Regions from separate parts of the Clostridium fungisolvens genome, predicted to be linked through region 2. Evidence: riboswitches for the same ligand, from Rfam matches in the RefSeq annotation. Region 2 holds a riboswitch; each other region holds the start of a gene.
What was found. A riboswitch is a leader RNA that binds a small molecule or an ion and turns the genes downstream of it on or off. The one in region 2 is predicted to bind thiamine pyrophosphate.
Positions count from the first base shown of each region.

Region 1: it holds a riboswitch for thiamine pyrophosphate, as region 2 does, so the genes downstream of both, thiC (phosphomethylpyrimidine synthase ThiC) here and thiT (energy-coupled thiamine transporter ThiT) in region 2, are expected to answer to the same signal.
Region 3: it holds a riboswitch for thiamine pyrophosphate, as region 2 does, so the genes downstream of both, bsdtw1_RS09715 (ABC transporter ATP-binding protein) here and thiT (energy-coupled thiamine transporter ThiT) in region 2, are expected to answer to the same signal.
Region 4: it holds a riboswitch for thiamine pyrophosphate, as region 2 does, so the genes downstream of both, thiW (energy coupling factor transporter S component ThiW) here and thiT (energy-coupled thiamine transporter ThiT) in region 2, are expected to answer to the same signal.

Region 1 is NZ_BLZR01000001.1:3,887,835-3,890,981, forward strand. Features, by position in the region: gene thiC (phosphomethylpyrimidine synthase ThiC) at 9-1,307, opposite strand; TPP riboswitch at 1,440-1,541, opposite strand; gene bsdtw1_RS17145 (GerAB/ArcD/ProY family transporter) at 1,620-2,705, opposite strand; gene bsdtw1_RS17150 (hypothetical protein) at 2,864-3,079, opposite strand; gene bsdtw1_RS17155 (Ger(x)C family spore germination protein) at 3,104-3,147, opposite strand, start outside.
Region 2 is NZ_BLZR01000001.1:4,595,680-4,598,826, forward strand. Features, by position in the region: gene bsdtw1_RS20395 (DegV family protein) at 1-703, shown strand, start outside; gene bsdtw1_RS20400 (PadR family transcriptional regulator) at 712-1,164, shown strand; gene bsdtw1_RS20405 (hypothetical protein) at 1,454-1,663, shown strand; TPP riboswitch at 1,693-1,794, shown strand; gene thiT (energy-coupled thiamine transporter ThiT) at 1,870-2,574, shown strand; gene bsdtw1_RS20415 (MTH1187 family thiamine-binding protein) at 2,587-2,877, shown strand; gene bsdtw1_RS20420 (ferredoxin) at 2,925-3,113, opposite strand.
Region 3 is NZ_BLZR01000001.1:2,285,280-2,288,426, reverse strand. Features, by position in the region: gene rny (ribonuclease Y) at 1-337, shown strand, start outside; gene bsdtw1_RS09720 (stage V sporulation protein S) at 720-980, shown strand; TPP riboswitch at 1,138-1,237, shown strand; gene bsdtw1_RS09715 (ABC transporter ATP-binding protein) at 1,455-2,219, shown strand; gene bsdtw1_RS09710 (ABC transporter permease) at 2,219-3,001, shown strand; gene bsdtw1_RS09705 (ABC transporter substrate-binding protein) at 2,982-3,147, shown strand, end outside.
Region 4 is NZ_BLZR01000001.1:476,434-479,580, forward strand. Features, by position in the region: gene sdaAB (L-serine ammonia-lyase, iron-sulfur-dependent subunit beta) at 1-289, shown strand, start outside; gene sdaAA (L-serine ammonia-lyase, iron-sulfur-dependent, subunit alpha) at 327-1,202, shown strand; TPP riboswitch at 1,317-1,426, shown strand; gene thiW (energy coupling factor transporter S component ThiW) at 1,594-2,121, shown strand; gene thiD (bifunctional hydroxymethylpyrimidine kinase/phosphomethylpyrimidine kinase) at 2,122-2,934, shown strand.

The DNA.
Region 1 (3,147 bases), 710 kb from region 2:
AAAATCTTCTAAATATTTAGATCCTCATTGTTTAATATCTTTTTCATGGTTCTCATAGAACACATCTTTCCACACATTGTGCAGCTATCTGGGTTTTCTGGTGAAGATTCTTTTCTGTATCTTCTTGCTTTTTCCTCATCTATGGATAGTTCAAACATTTTCTCCCAATCTAGATCTGCTCTTGCCTTACTCATTGCATTGTCCCAATCCATTGCACCTTTCACTCCTTTTGCAATATCTCCAGCATGAGCTGCTATCTTTGCTGCTATTATTCCTTCCTTCATATCTTCTAAGGTTGGAAGTCTTAAATGTTCCGCAGGTGTAACATAGCATAAGAAATCAGCACCACTAGAAGCCGCAATTGCACCACCTATAGCTGAAGTTATATGATCATACCCTGGAGCTACATCAGTTACTAAAGGTCCTAGTACATAAAAAGGGGCTCCATGGCATAGTTTTTTTTCCAAAAGCATATTAGCTTGTATTTCATTTAGAGGCATATGTCCAGGTCCTTCAATCATAACTTGTACATTTCTTTCCCAAGCTCTCTTTGTAAGTTCACCTAAAGTAATCAATTCCTTTATTTGTGCTGGATCAGTAGCATCCTTTATAGAACCTGGTCTACAAGCATCCCCTAAAGAAATTGTAATATCATATTTTTCGCAAATATCTAAAAGCCTATCATAATACTCATAAAATGGATTTTCAGCTTTATTAAGTTCCATCCATGCAAAAAGCAACGAACCTCCTCTTGAAACTATGTTTGTAAGTCTAGGATTGTTTTTTACTATCTTAGCAGTTTCTTTGTTTAGTCCTGCATGAATTGTTACAAAATCCACTCCATCTTCTCCATGCTTTTCCACTACTCTGAAAAATTCATCCACAGTTATATCCTTAAGATCTTTATCATAGAAGCCTATAGCATCATACATCGGAACTGTTCCAAGCATTGCAGTAGACATGTCCACAATCTTTTTTCTTAGGTGTTCAGTTTTTCCATAGTTAGATAAATCCATTATTGCTTCAGCCTTCATATTTATCGCAGTTCTCACTTTTTCCAATTCAACATCAAGGTCACAACAGTCCTTTGAAATTCCTAAGTTTACATTTATCTTTGTTCGAAGGCCTTGTCCCACACCTTCCGCACTTAAAGATTTATGATTTTTATTTGAAGGAATAACAACTTTACCTTCAGCAATAAGTGTTCTTAGGACTTCTACATCTAGTTTTTCCTTTTCTGCAACTACTTCCATTTCCTTAGTTATAATTCCTTTCTTAGCAGCATCCATTTGTGTTGTGTAATTCATACAATAATCTCTCCTTAAATATAATTTTTTTAATAAAGAAAACAAAAAAGCAGTCAATTGTAAGAAATACAAAAGACTGCTTAACAGCATATTTATTCAAATAAAAAAACTTGCAAAAAGCAAGCTTAAGTACGAATAAAGCCCTTGCTTCCCTACGATGGTTCTAACCATATCAGGTTCATGGAGTTAGGATAAAGTATCCCTCTCAGCCTTGCGGCACCCCCAGCAAATATCTGGTATATTTAATTTTTATTAGTTTTACATGACGATTATACCTCTATTATATTTATTTGTAAATTAAATATTGGTTATTTACTGCTTTAAATTTCTAAGTTTAGCTATTATAAGTGATGTTATAGGAAATAATATTTCTGGAATCCAAGCATAGACTGGATATATATTTGCAGCAGTATATGACTGATTTACTGGTGATTCATACATAGTAATTGAAAATATTATGCTAATAATAACTATAGGTGAAACCATATGTTTGTAGGTTCTAAGTTTAAGAATTTGAGCTAAGCTTAATACAGTTCCATAGCAGAATATCGCAATTTTCATGAATACATTAAATAACAATACAACTGCTATTAATGATTCTAGCCTGCTGATAATATCAGCGATATCTATTAGCTTTGCAACTTGAAGTGAAGACTGAATCTCCAATTCACCTACTATTCCGAGGGCTAGTGTATTTCTAACAACAATCAATAGGAAAAATGCTACGCCTATGAACATCCCTTTGAAAGAATATTTCTTTATATTTTCTTTATCTCTTACGCTTGGAAATATCATTAGAAATATTAAAAGTTCTCCAAATGGTATTACAGTTATTACATTTACCCCATGTAGAAACTGAATTGAATTAAGTTGAAACATAGGTAACATATTTTTAATATCATATTGCTCAAAAAGCATGATAATAATTATAATGGCTATTACTATTGTAAAAACAGTAAAAAACGGTGCCATTCTTGCTAGAACCTCTAATCCTTTCCTAATTACATATATACAAGCGATACTTATAGCCACTATAAAGACAATAATATCTGTTTCCTGCATAAGAAAAGTAGAGAAAAAATCAGCTATAAATCTTAAATTTGCAGCCACTATGAACCAAAAATGATATATATAAATGATTGATATGAATTTTCCAAGATATTTTCCATATGTAATATCATTTATCTCTATAATATTTTTTTCTGGAAAGCGCTGAACCAAATTTAAATAAACTTGCAGCAAAAAGCATAGTATAAAAATACTTACCACAACTACCACCCAAGTATCTTGTTTAGTAACTCCACTTATAAAAGTTGCAGTGAGCGTAGATCCTTGAAGTAAGGCTATTATCAGAAACATTAACTCTGAGCTTGATATCATGCCCTTCTCTATCTTCATAATCAGCACTTCTCCCATTATAGTTTCAAACTTATTTATGTTATCTAGCTTAGTGATTCTTTCTAGACTTTTTATAGCCTATCAGAAGTTAATGTAGTAACTTCCGGATATAATGTTTTTTAATAAAATATGTAAAAAAATTAGTATACAAATTCTATTTATCTATAATTTAAATGAAGTAAATCCTTAATTATATATTGTAAAATTTCTACTGGATTGAATATAGGAATTCTCAAAACATAAAATATACTTATAATTAATGCGATTAAAGTAAATATCCCAAAAGCTAGCAATTCTCTAAATTGCCTTTTTCTCAGTAGCTCTGAAAGTTCCATAAGTATTATAATTACAAAGGAAATAATCATCAAAAACATATATTCACCTCATAAAATATGCTTCTATTTTCCTTGATAAGTAGATGGCTTTGTTATTTTACCCATTC
Region 2 (3,147 bases):
AGAGTTATACCTATCTCTTGAAAAAGAAATACCAAAAACATCACTTCCTGATGGACAATTTATAGAAAATACCTTGAACCAAATTGAAGCTCAAGGATATACACATGCTATATCTATAAGTATATCGTCCGGACTTTCTGGCACTGCAAATAGTTTAAGAATAATAGCTGAGAATCATCCAAATCTAAAGACATATATCTTTGATTCTAAAACCTTAAGTATGCCTCAAGGCGCTATAACTTTAGTAGCAGCTGAAATGATAGAATCAGGTAGCACTTTTGAAGAAATAATCGAAGTTCTACCAAAACTTAGAGAAAAAACTGATGGTTACTTTACACTTAAAACTCTAGATTATTTAAAAAAAGGTGGAAGAATCGGAAAGGTTTCTGGAACTATAGGAGAAATGCTAAATATAAAGCCAATAATCTCTATAAATGATGATGGTATTTATTTCACTCATTCTAAGGCAAGAGGTAGAAAGCAAGCTATAGGTAAGTTAAGAGAAATACTAGATGAGCATCTAAGTATCTCTAAATGTAAGGTTTGGATACTACAGGGTGATGCATTGGATGAAGCAAAAGCTTTCTTAGAAGTTGTAAAGGATTTACCAAATATAACTCATATAAGTATATCAACCATCGGGCCAGCATTAGGGGTACACGCAGGACCTGGACTCTTAGGCCTTGCTATACAAAGGGAATAGTCGTTATAGTGGACGAATTTAAATTTAGTAACATAGAAGATATAAAAGCTGAAGAAAAACGCCTGTATGAGGAATATAAGCAAAAACTCAATGAGCTAAAAAAAGTTCAAAAAGAAAAAGAGGCCGTAGGACAAGTACTTACTAAAGGTCTGCTTCCAATTTATGTTCTTTATATATTAAGTTTGGGTCCTACAAACGGAAATGATATATCTCATAAAATAGGAGAAAGAACTAATGGCTTATGGGTTCCTAGCACTGGCGGAATATATCCTTTACTAAAGAAGTTTGAAAAAGAAGATCTTATACTCGGCGAATGGGATGATCCTAAGAAAAAATTCATGAAAGTTTACACTCTTACAGATAAAGGTTTCAAAGAATTTAACAACAGAAAATCTCTCCTAAAAATTAAGATAGAAGAAGCATTAGATGTTTTTAAAATAATTTATTCTGATTTATATTAGAAGTATTTATACAATCAGATTCTCAACTTTATGTACTGATTTTTCGTCAAAATATTGAAGTAAGACTTTTATAAGTCTTACTTTTTTTATTCTTTATAAATTTATAATTCAATTAGATAAGGCTATGTTTAAGAATATTGTTGAAATTAATTGGTTATACAGAAGATGCTATATGAGCGAGCAATTACAATTAAATGATTTTTTCAGTATAAATATTTATTAAAAGTAAAGACTAGTGTTTATAAAAAAGATTTTTTTACGTATATAAATTTAGCAAAGAGGTGATTTTTTGAAAGGAAAAGTTTTAGACATGAACAAAACCGATGCTTTCATATCTTTAGAAGATGGAAGCACTATAGATTTAGATGTATCTAGGCTCTCTCAAAATGTTAAAGTTGGCGATACAGTTGATATACCCATAACTATGAGGAATTCTGTTGATACAAATTCCTTCTCACATGATAAGTCTAACAGCAATAAACAAATTGATTTTTTCTAAAATTTGGAGTATAATAATGCTAAATTAAAACAGTGTGCTAGGGGTGCCTTAAGGCTGAGAGATGACTTCGTTCATTAACCCTCATACCTGATCTGGATAATACCAGCGTAGGAAAGCGTTATTGATAGTATATCAACCGTATTCCGTCTGGAATACGGTTTTTTTCTCTCGCTTTTCACTCCTTAAACACTAAAAGGGGGATTATTATGATTAATTACTTTAGTCAAATGGTTAAAGAATTTTTTGAGGGACTATCTAAATTTAGCAGTTTACCAAAAAATTTAGCAGACATCTTTACAAACCCTATGAATGTTATAGCATTATTAGGTTGTGCAGTACTAATAGGAGTTTTTGCAGCCTCAAGGAAAATTAAATTTGATGCAAAGCTTATAGCAAGAATTGCCTTAGCACTTGCTCTAGCTACTATTCTACAAGCGCTTAAATTATATCACTTTCCTCAAGGTGGAAGTGTTACTCCTGGAAGTATGATTCCTATAATACTTATCGGGCTAATATATGGTCCATCTGTTGGCCTTCTAACTGGATTTTTATATGGTTTGATAAATCTTCTTACTGATCCTTATATTGTTCATCCAGTGCAATTACTATTTGATTACCCTTTAGCATTTGCTGCTCTTGGTTTATCTGGTTTCTTTAAAAACAGCAAAATACTAGGTGCAAACACAAAGTTGTTAGCATGTATTATTGCAATTTTCGGAAGGTTCCTATGCCATTTTATATCTGGAGTTGTATTCTTTGGTGAATATGCACCTGCTGGTACATCTGTATGGATATATTCCTTAACTGTAAATGGCTTAATAATGGGCGCAGAGGCAATCATATGCGTTATAATACTTTATTTCCTACCAGTTGAAAGACTTGTTAAACAAGCCTCTCTAGGCTCATATTAGTGAGGTATTGATATGGTCATAGTAGATATAGCAGTAATGCCATTAGTTCCATGTGCAAGTGAAGATGAAATGTATAAAGTAGTAGATAAGGTAATTGAGTATATAGGACAATCAGGGTTAAAATATGAAGTTGGTGCCATGAGTACAACTATTGAAGGTGAATTGGACAAAGTATTTGAAGTAATAAAAAAAGCTCACAGGATACCCTTTGACCTAGGAATTGACCGAGTAGTAACTGTTGTTAGACTCGATGAAAGGTATGGCGGTATTTCAATTGATGAAAAACTAAAAAACCATAGATAATTAAAGTAAAAAAGCAGTGCTAAAAGCACTGCTTTTTCAATATAGTACTATTCTACTGATATTGCATTTACAGGACAACTTTCTTCAGCTTCCTTAGCTGAATCCTCTACTCCTTCAGGAACATCAGGATTTACCGCTGCAGCTTTTCCATCATCCTCCATATCAAATACCTCTGGGCAAATAGATGGACAAAGTCCACATCCAATACAAGTATCCTTATCTACGTCAGCTCTCATAAAACTTCCTCCTCAAAAATAATTAACATCTATA
Region 3 (3,147 bases), 2.3 Mb from region 2:
TGTAGAAATGCTATCTCTTGAAGCAGTACTAGTTCAAGCAGCTGATGCAATTTCGGCAGCAAGACCAGGCGCAAGAAGAGAAACCTTAGAAGCTTATATTAAGAGATTAGAAAAGCTCGAAGAAATTGCAAATTCATACGAAGGTGTAGAAAAGTCATATGCCATTCAAGCTGGAAGAGAGATTAGAATTATGGTTAAACCAGATCAAGTTGATGATGCAGGGGCCATTGAAATGGCAAGGAATATTGTAAAGAACATAGAAGAACAATTAGAATATCCAGGACAAATTAAAATAAATGTTATTAGAGAAACCCGTGCAGTTGACTATGCCAAGTAATTATAAAATACATTTTGTGAAAACAAAATGTATTTTTTTACTGTATATGAAATTATAAAATTTTTGAGTTAATTAAACCTAGATATTTCAATATTTTAGAATTTTTTGTAGCTATAAAGTAAAAAATAAAACCTATTCGCCTGTAAGTTTCCTAATATACATTCAGAAAGTCATATGCGTAAAAAATCACTGAAGAAAGTCGCTTCAGTGATTTTTCATGCTTTTTAGTGACTTGTTTATTATTTGTAAAAATTTTATAAAATTTTTAAAAAAATAAATTTAAAAAAAGAGGTTTTTCAGAGTTTATATAGAATATAGATAAAGTAGGTAATTATTATACTTTATGTAAACGATATCGAAATTTCTAGGAGGTCATATAATAATGGAAGTATTAAAAGTATCAACAAAATCTAATCCTAACTCTGTGGCAGGAGCATTAGCTGCTATAATAAAAGAAAAAAATATCGTAGAAATACAAGCAGTAGGTGCGGGAGCTATAAATCAAGCTGTTAAGGCTATTGCAATTGCTAGAGGCTTCGTTGCTCCTAGTGGAAAAGATATAGTGTGTGTACCAGCTTTCACTGATATAATGATTGATGGTGAAGAAAGAACAGCAATAAAATTAATAGTACAACCAAGATAATATTAAGAGGAGCTTTTACACAAATGACAGTAGTTCATGTGTACGAGCTCCTTTTTGTATACGATTAAATCCTTAATGTTTATAATATTCTTAAATATAGATTTATATAAATATCATGAAACTATTGACATTTTTCGGTTTAAACTATAAAATTTATCTGTAATGCTAGGGGGGCCATTAAGGCTGAGATGAAGTTTTTCAGACCCTTTGAACCTGCACTGGGTAATGCCAGCGAAGGGAAGTTTTAAGACAATATGACAGGTAAATCTAAGGTTATGTGGATTTACGATTATTAGATTATTAACTCTTTTCGTTGGTATGGCAAATACTGATTGAAAGGAGTTTTTTTGAAGTTTTCGGAAAAATTGTTCTCAAAATGTTATCCTATTTGGTAGGCATGGTTAGTACAAGTTTTCGTAATATCTAAAATATTTTATTTTGATATGGAGACTATAAAAAAGTTAGATAATTTATATGAAAGTATTGGAAATTAACAATTTATCGTTTAAGTATAAGGATTCAGAAAAGTTGATAATTGATGATCTGTCCCTTACTATCGATAAAAATGAGTTTGTTACAATTATTGCGCCAAGCGGCACAGGGAAAAGCACTCTCTTTAGATTGATTTTAGGTTTGATTAAGCCACAAAAAGGTACAATAGAAGTGGTGAAGGACGACAATAAAAATATAATAGGCTACATGCCCCAAAAGGACTCTCTAATGCCCTGGAGGAATATTCTTGACAATACATCAGTTGGACTTGAATTAAATGGTCACAGCAAAAAAGAAGCAAGGAAAATAGCAGCTGCTTATTTTAAAGACTTTGGACTTGAAGGAACTGAAAAATACTACCCTTATGAATTATCTGGTGGCATGAGACAAAGAGCTTCTTTTTTAAGAGCTATAGTAAATAAGCCTTCAGTACTTTTATTGGATGAGCCTTTTTCTTCTTTAGATGCATTAACTAGAAGAAAGATGCAGACGTGGCTTTTAGAACTTTGTCAAAGGGAAAAGAATACTGTATTTATGATAACCCATGATATAGATGAGGCTTTACTTTTATCAGATAGGATACTTATTTGTACTGAAGTACCATACAAAAATTTAAAATCTATAGAGGTTAATATAGATAGACCAAGAAGCTATGAAACTACACTTTCAAGTGAGTTTATAGAATTAAAAAGAAGTATTTTAAATATTCTTGATGCGTTGGAAGAGAATGATAGGGGGAATTCATGATGAAAAAGATAAAGGATTATATATTTCCTTTAATGTTCTTATTACTTCTACTTCTAGCATGGGAGTTTTTAATACCATACTTCAAAGTGCCGAAATATATTATACCAAGACTATCTATGGTGCTTAAAGCATTATGGACTCAAAGGGAACTATTATATGGACATTCCATTATAACCTTAGGAGAAGCGGTACTTGGGCTTATGATATCTGTAATTATTGGTATTTCTTGCGCTCTTTCCATTTATCTTTGGAGAAATGTTGGGAAAACCTTGTATCCTATTATAGTATTTTCTCAAACAATCCCTACAATAGCTTTATCTCCGATTATGGTTATGTGGTTTGGATATAGCATATGGTCAAAGGTAGCTGTAGTAGTACTGTTTTGCTTCTTTCCTATCGTTATAAGTACGTTGGATGGGCTAAATGCTGTAGATAAGGATCTAGAGGATGTTTTAAAAGCTCTAGGTGGAAGTAAGTTTCAAATATTTTTTAAACTTCATATGAACACTGTGCTTCCTAATTTTTTAAGCAGCTTTAAGATAGCCGCTACCTATAGTGTTGCAGGAGCTACCATAGGAGAGTGGTTAGGTGCAGAAAAAGGCTTAGGTATATATGTGAAGAGAACAGCAGGTATGCTGCAATCAGATTCGGTTTTTGCAGGAGTGTTAGTTTTATCATTTCTAGGATTAGCCTTATTTTCTACAGGTTTTTTGCTAGAAAAGATTTTATTAAAATACAGAAGAGTAATAAAGGAGAGTAATTATGAAATTAAAAAAGATTAGTATTTTATTAGTTATGGTAGTAATGTTAGGTTTATTTTTAAGTGCATGTACTAATAAATCCAATAATAAAGACGAAAAAAGTGCTACTAAAGAATTAAAAGAGATTAATGTTCTTTTAGATTGGTATCCAAACGCAGTACATACAT
Region 4 (3,147 bases), 4.1 Mb from region 2:
AAGTATTGTAATAACTGAAGTAAATGGCCAGGAAGTTAACTTTACAGGTCAGTATCCAACGGTAATAATATCTCATAGAGATGTTCCTGGAGCAGTATCTAAAGTATCATCAATTCTTTATGATAATAATATAAACATAGCTTTTATGAGCGTATTTAGAACTACAAAGGGTAAGGCAGCTACAATGATATTTGAAGTTGACAGCATTCTTACAGATGAAGTTGTAAAAGAGATAAAGCAGGTAGAAGCTGTTGATAATGTTATAAAAATAAATCCAGTTAAGGCTTAAATATAAATTAATCCTATTAGGGAGGGAAAAACAAAAGATGGTTAGGAATGGGGAAGAACTTATTAGTTTATGTAAAAAGAATAATTGGACTATTAGCGAATTTGCAATTCAATCAGAGATGGAGAGAAGTGAGTCTACCAGAGAAGCTATCCTTGAAGAAATGATGAAAAGCCTTAGGGTTATGATTGAAGCAACTGCTGAAGGTTGCGAAAAAGAAGTACATTCAGTAAGTGGTTTGATTGGTGGAGATGGATACAAGCTTCAAAATTACTTAAAGCAAGGGAAGAGCTTAACTGGAGATGTTATGGTATCTGCTATGGCAAAGGCTATATCCTGTGCTGAAGTAAATGCATCTATGGGAAGAATTGTTGCGTGTCCTACAGCTGGTTCTTGCGGAATACTTCCTGCAGTACTTCTTACTGTGGGAGAAAAATTACAATTATCTAATGAGAAGTTAGTTGAGGGATTATTTGCAGCAGCAGCTATTGGTAGCATAATAGCTCAAAATGCAACAGTGGCTGGTGCAGAAGGTGGATGTCAGGCTGAATGTGGCGCTGCAGCAGCAATGAGTGCGGCGGCAGTTGTGGAACTAATGGGTGGGACACCTGAAATGAGTTTAGATGCAGCTGCTATAGTTATAAAGAACATACTAGGACTCGTATGTGACCCTATAGCTGGACTTGTTGAAGTTCCTTGCGCAAAGAGAAACTTCGCAGGAGCAGTGAGTGCTTTAACTACTGCTGACTTGGTTATGGCAGGAGTGAATTCAAAGATACCTTTTGATGATACTGTGGATGCTATGTATAGAGTAGGTAAGAGTTTGCCGAGCGAACTTAGAGAGACAGCTCAAGGTGGTTTAGCTGTTACTAAAACTGGTTTAAAACTTAAGAAACAAGTCTTTGGTGATGAATAAGAATATTTAGGAAAGTAAGCAAGAATCAATGTTTAAGCTAGGATTGGTAGTGATGAAAATAGTGACAATCTATAGCTTTTATGTTAAGATAATTTATATTAAAAAATAAATAATAATCTGTGCTAGAGGGGCTGGTTATGCCGGCTGAGATAGAGAACGATATTCTCTGACTCTTAACACCTGAACTGGTTAAAGCCAGCGTAGGGAAGCAACAATAATTTTGTTAATTAATGCAGCTTTCTAGCTGCATTTTTTTGCTGTATAGTAAAGTATAAAGTTTCTAAGTTAACTAAACCTAGGTATTTAAAGTGTCTTAGAAATTTATTATGGATATAAGCAAAAAACAGAGTTTATATGATTCCTTCACAGATTAAAAGAAGGAGGCTTTTTTATGAAACAAAGTAGTGCTAATGTAAAAAATAATCAGAGTATGGTATATAAGTTAACCTTAAGTGGTTTATTTATTGCTTTTGGTACAGTTACAGGATCAGTTTTCTATATACCATTTTTAGGCGGAAAGATGTTTCCGGTTCAACACTTTTTAAATGTAGTTGCAGCAGTAGTACTTGGACCTTTCTATGGAGTAGCTAATGCTTTTTGCATCTCGCTACTAAGAAATATTTTAGGGACAGGTTCCATACTAGCATTTCCGGGAAGTATGGTTGGAGCTTTTTTAGCAGGAATAGTTTATAAGAAATTTAAAAATATATACCTTACAGCTGTAGGTGAGTTCGTAGGAACAGGAATACTAGGAGCCTTAATAGCATACCCAATGGCTACAATGATATTAGGTAAAAAGGTAGCTGCTTTTGCATATGTGTTCCCATTCTCATTAAGCTGTGCTGGAGGAGCAATCCTTGCAGTAATATTATTATCAGTACCAGTTATAAGAAAGGTGATCAAAAGGGAGGCATTATAAATGATAAGAAAGGCACTTACAATAGCAGGTTCAGATACTTGTGGAGGCGCTGGAATTCAAGCAGATATAAAATCATTTTCAGCTAATGGAGTTTATGGAATGAGTGTTATAACTGCAATAACCGTTCAAAATACTCAAGGTGTTTTTGGTATACAGGATGTTAACCCAGATATAATAGAGAAGCAAATAGAAGCTATATTCGATGATATTGAAGTTGATGCTATAAAGATAGGGATGGTATCTAAAATAGAATCAATTAATGCTATAGCATCCGCTCTAAAAAAGATAGATAAATTACCACCAGTAATTTTAGATCCAGTAATGGTTTCAAAAAGTGGATTTAAGCTTCTTTCTGAAGATGCAAAAGAAACTCTTATAAAAGAGCTATTTCCATTAGCGGAGGTTATTACACCAAATATACCAGAGGCAGAAGAAATTTTAGGATATCAAATAACAAACTTTGAAGAAATGTATAAGGCTGCGAAGGATTTAAAAGAATTAGGACCTAAATATGTTCTTGTCAAAGGTGGACATCTTGAAGGAGATGCTATAGATTCTTTATTTGATGGAGAAAAGCTCATAAGCTTTAAGCAGGAAAGAATAAACACAAAAAATACGCATGGTACTGGATGTACATTATCTTCAGCTATAGCAGCTAATGTTGCAAAGGGCATGAGTATGGTTGAGGCAGTAGAGGAAGCTAAAAAGTATATAACAATAGCTATTGAACACAGTATAGAACTTGGTAAAGGGGTAGGACCAACTAACCACTTTTATGAGCTTTACAGAAAAGCAGGTCTAAATAACGAATAAAAATATTTATAGTTGGAATTTCTATAAATAATCTTAGATAAATTAAAGGCGATGCAATTAAACATGTTGAAATTAATTGCTTATTCATCCGATGCTTTAATGAGCTTACGCAAAGAATTAATATGATTTTGTCATATTCCATGGCTAAAACTGTAAACTCACTACGTTCGAACAGTACAGTTTCTTAACGCCATTCCATTTGAAAAAATCATT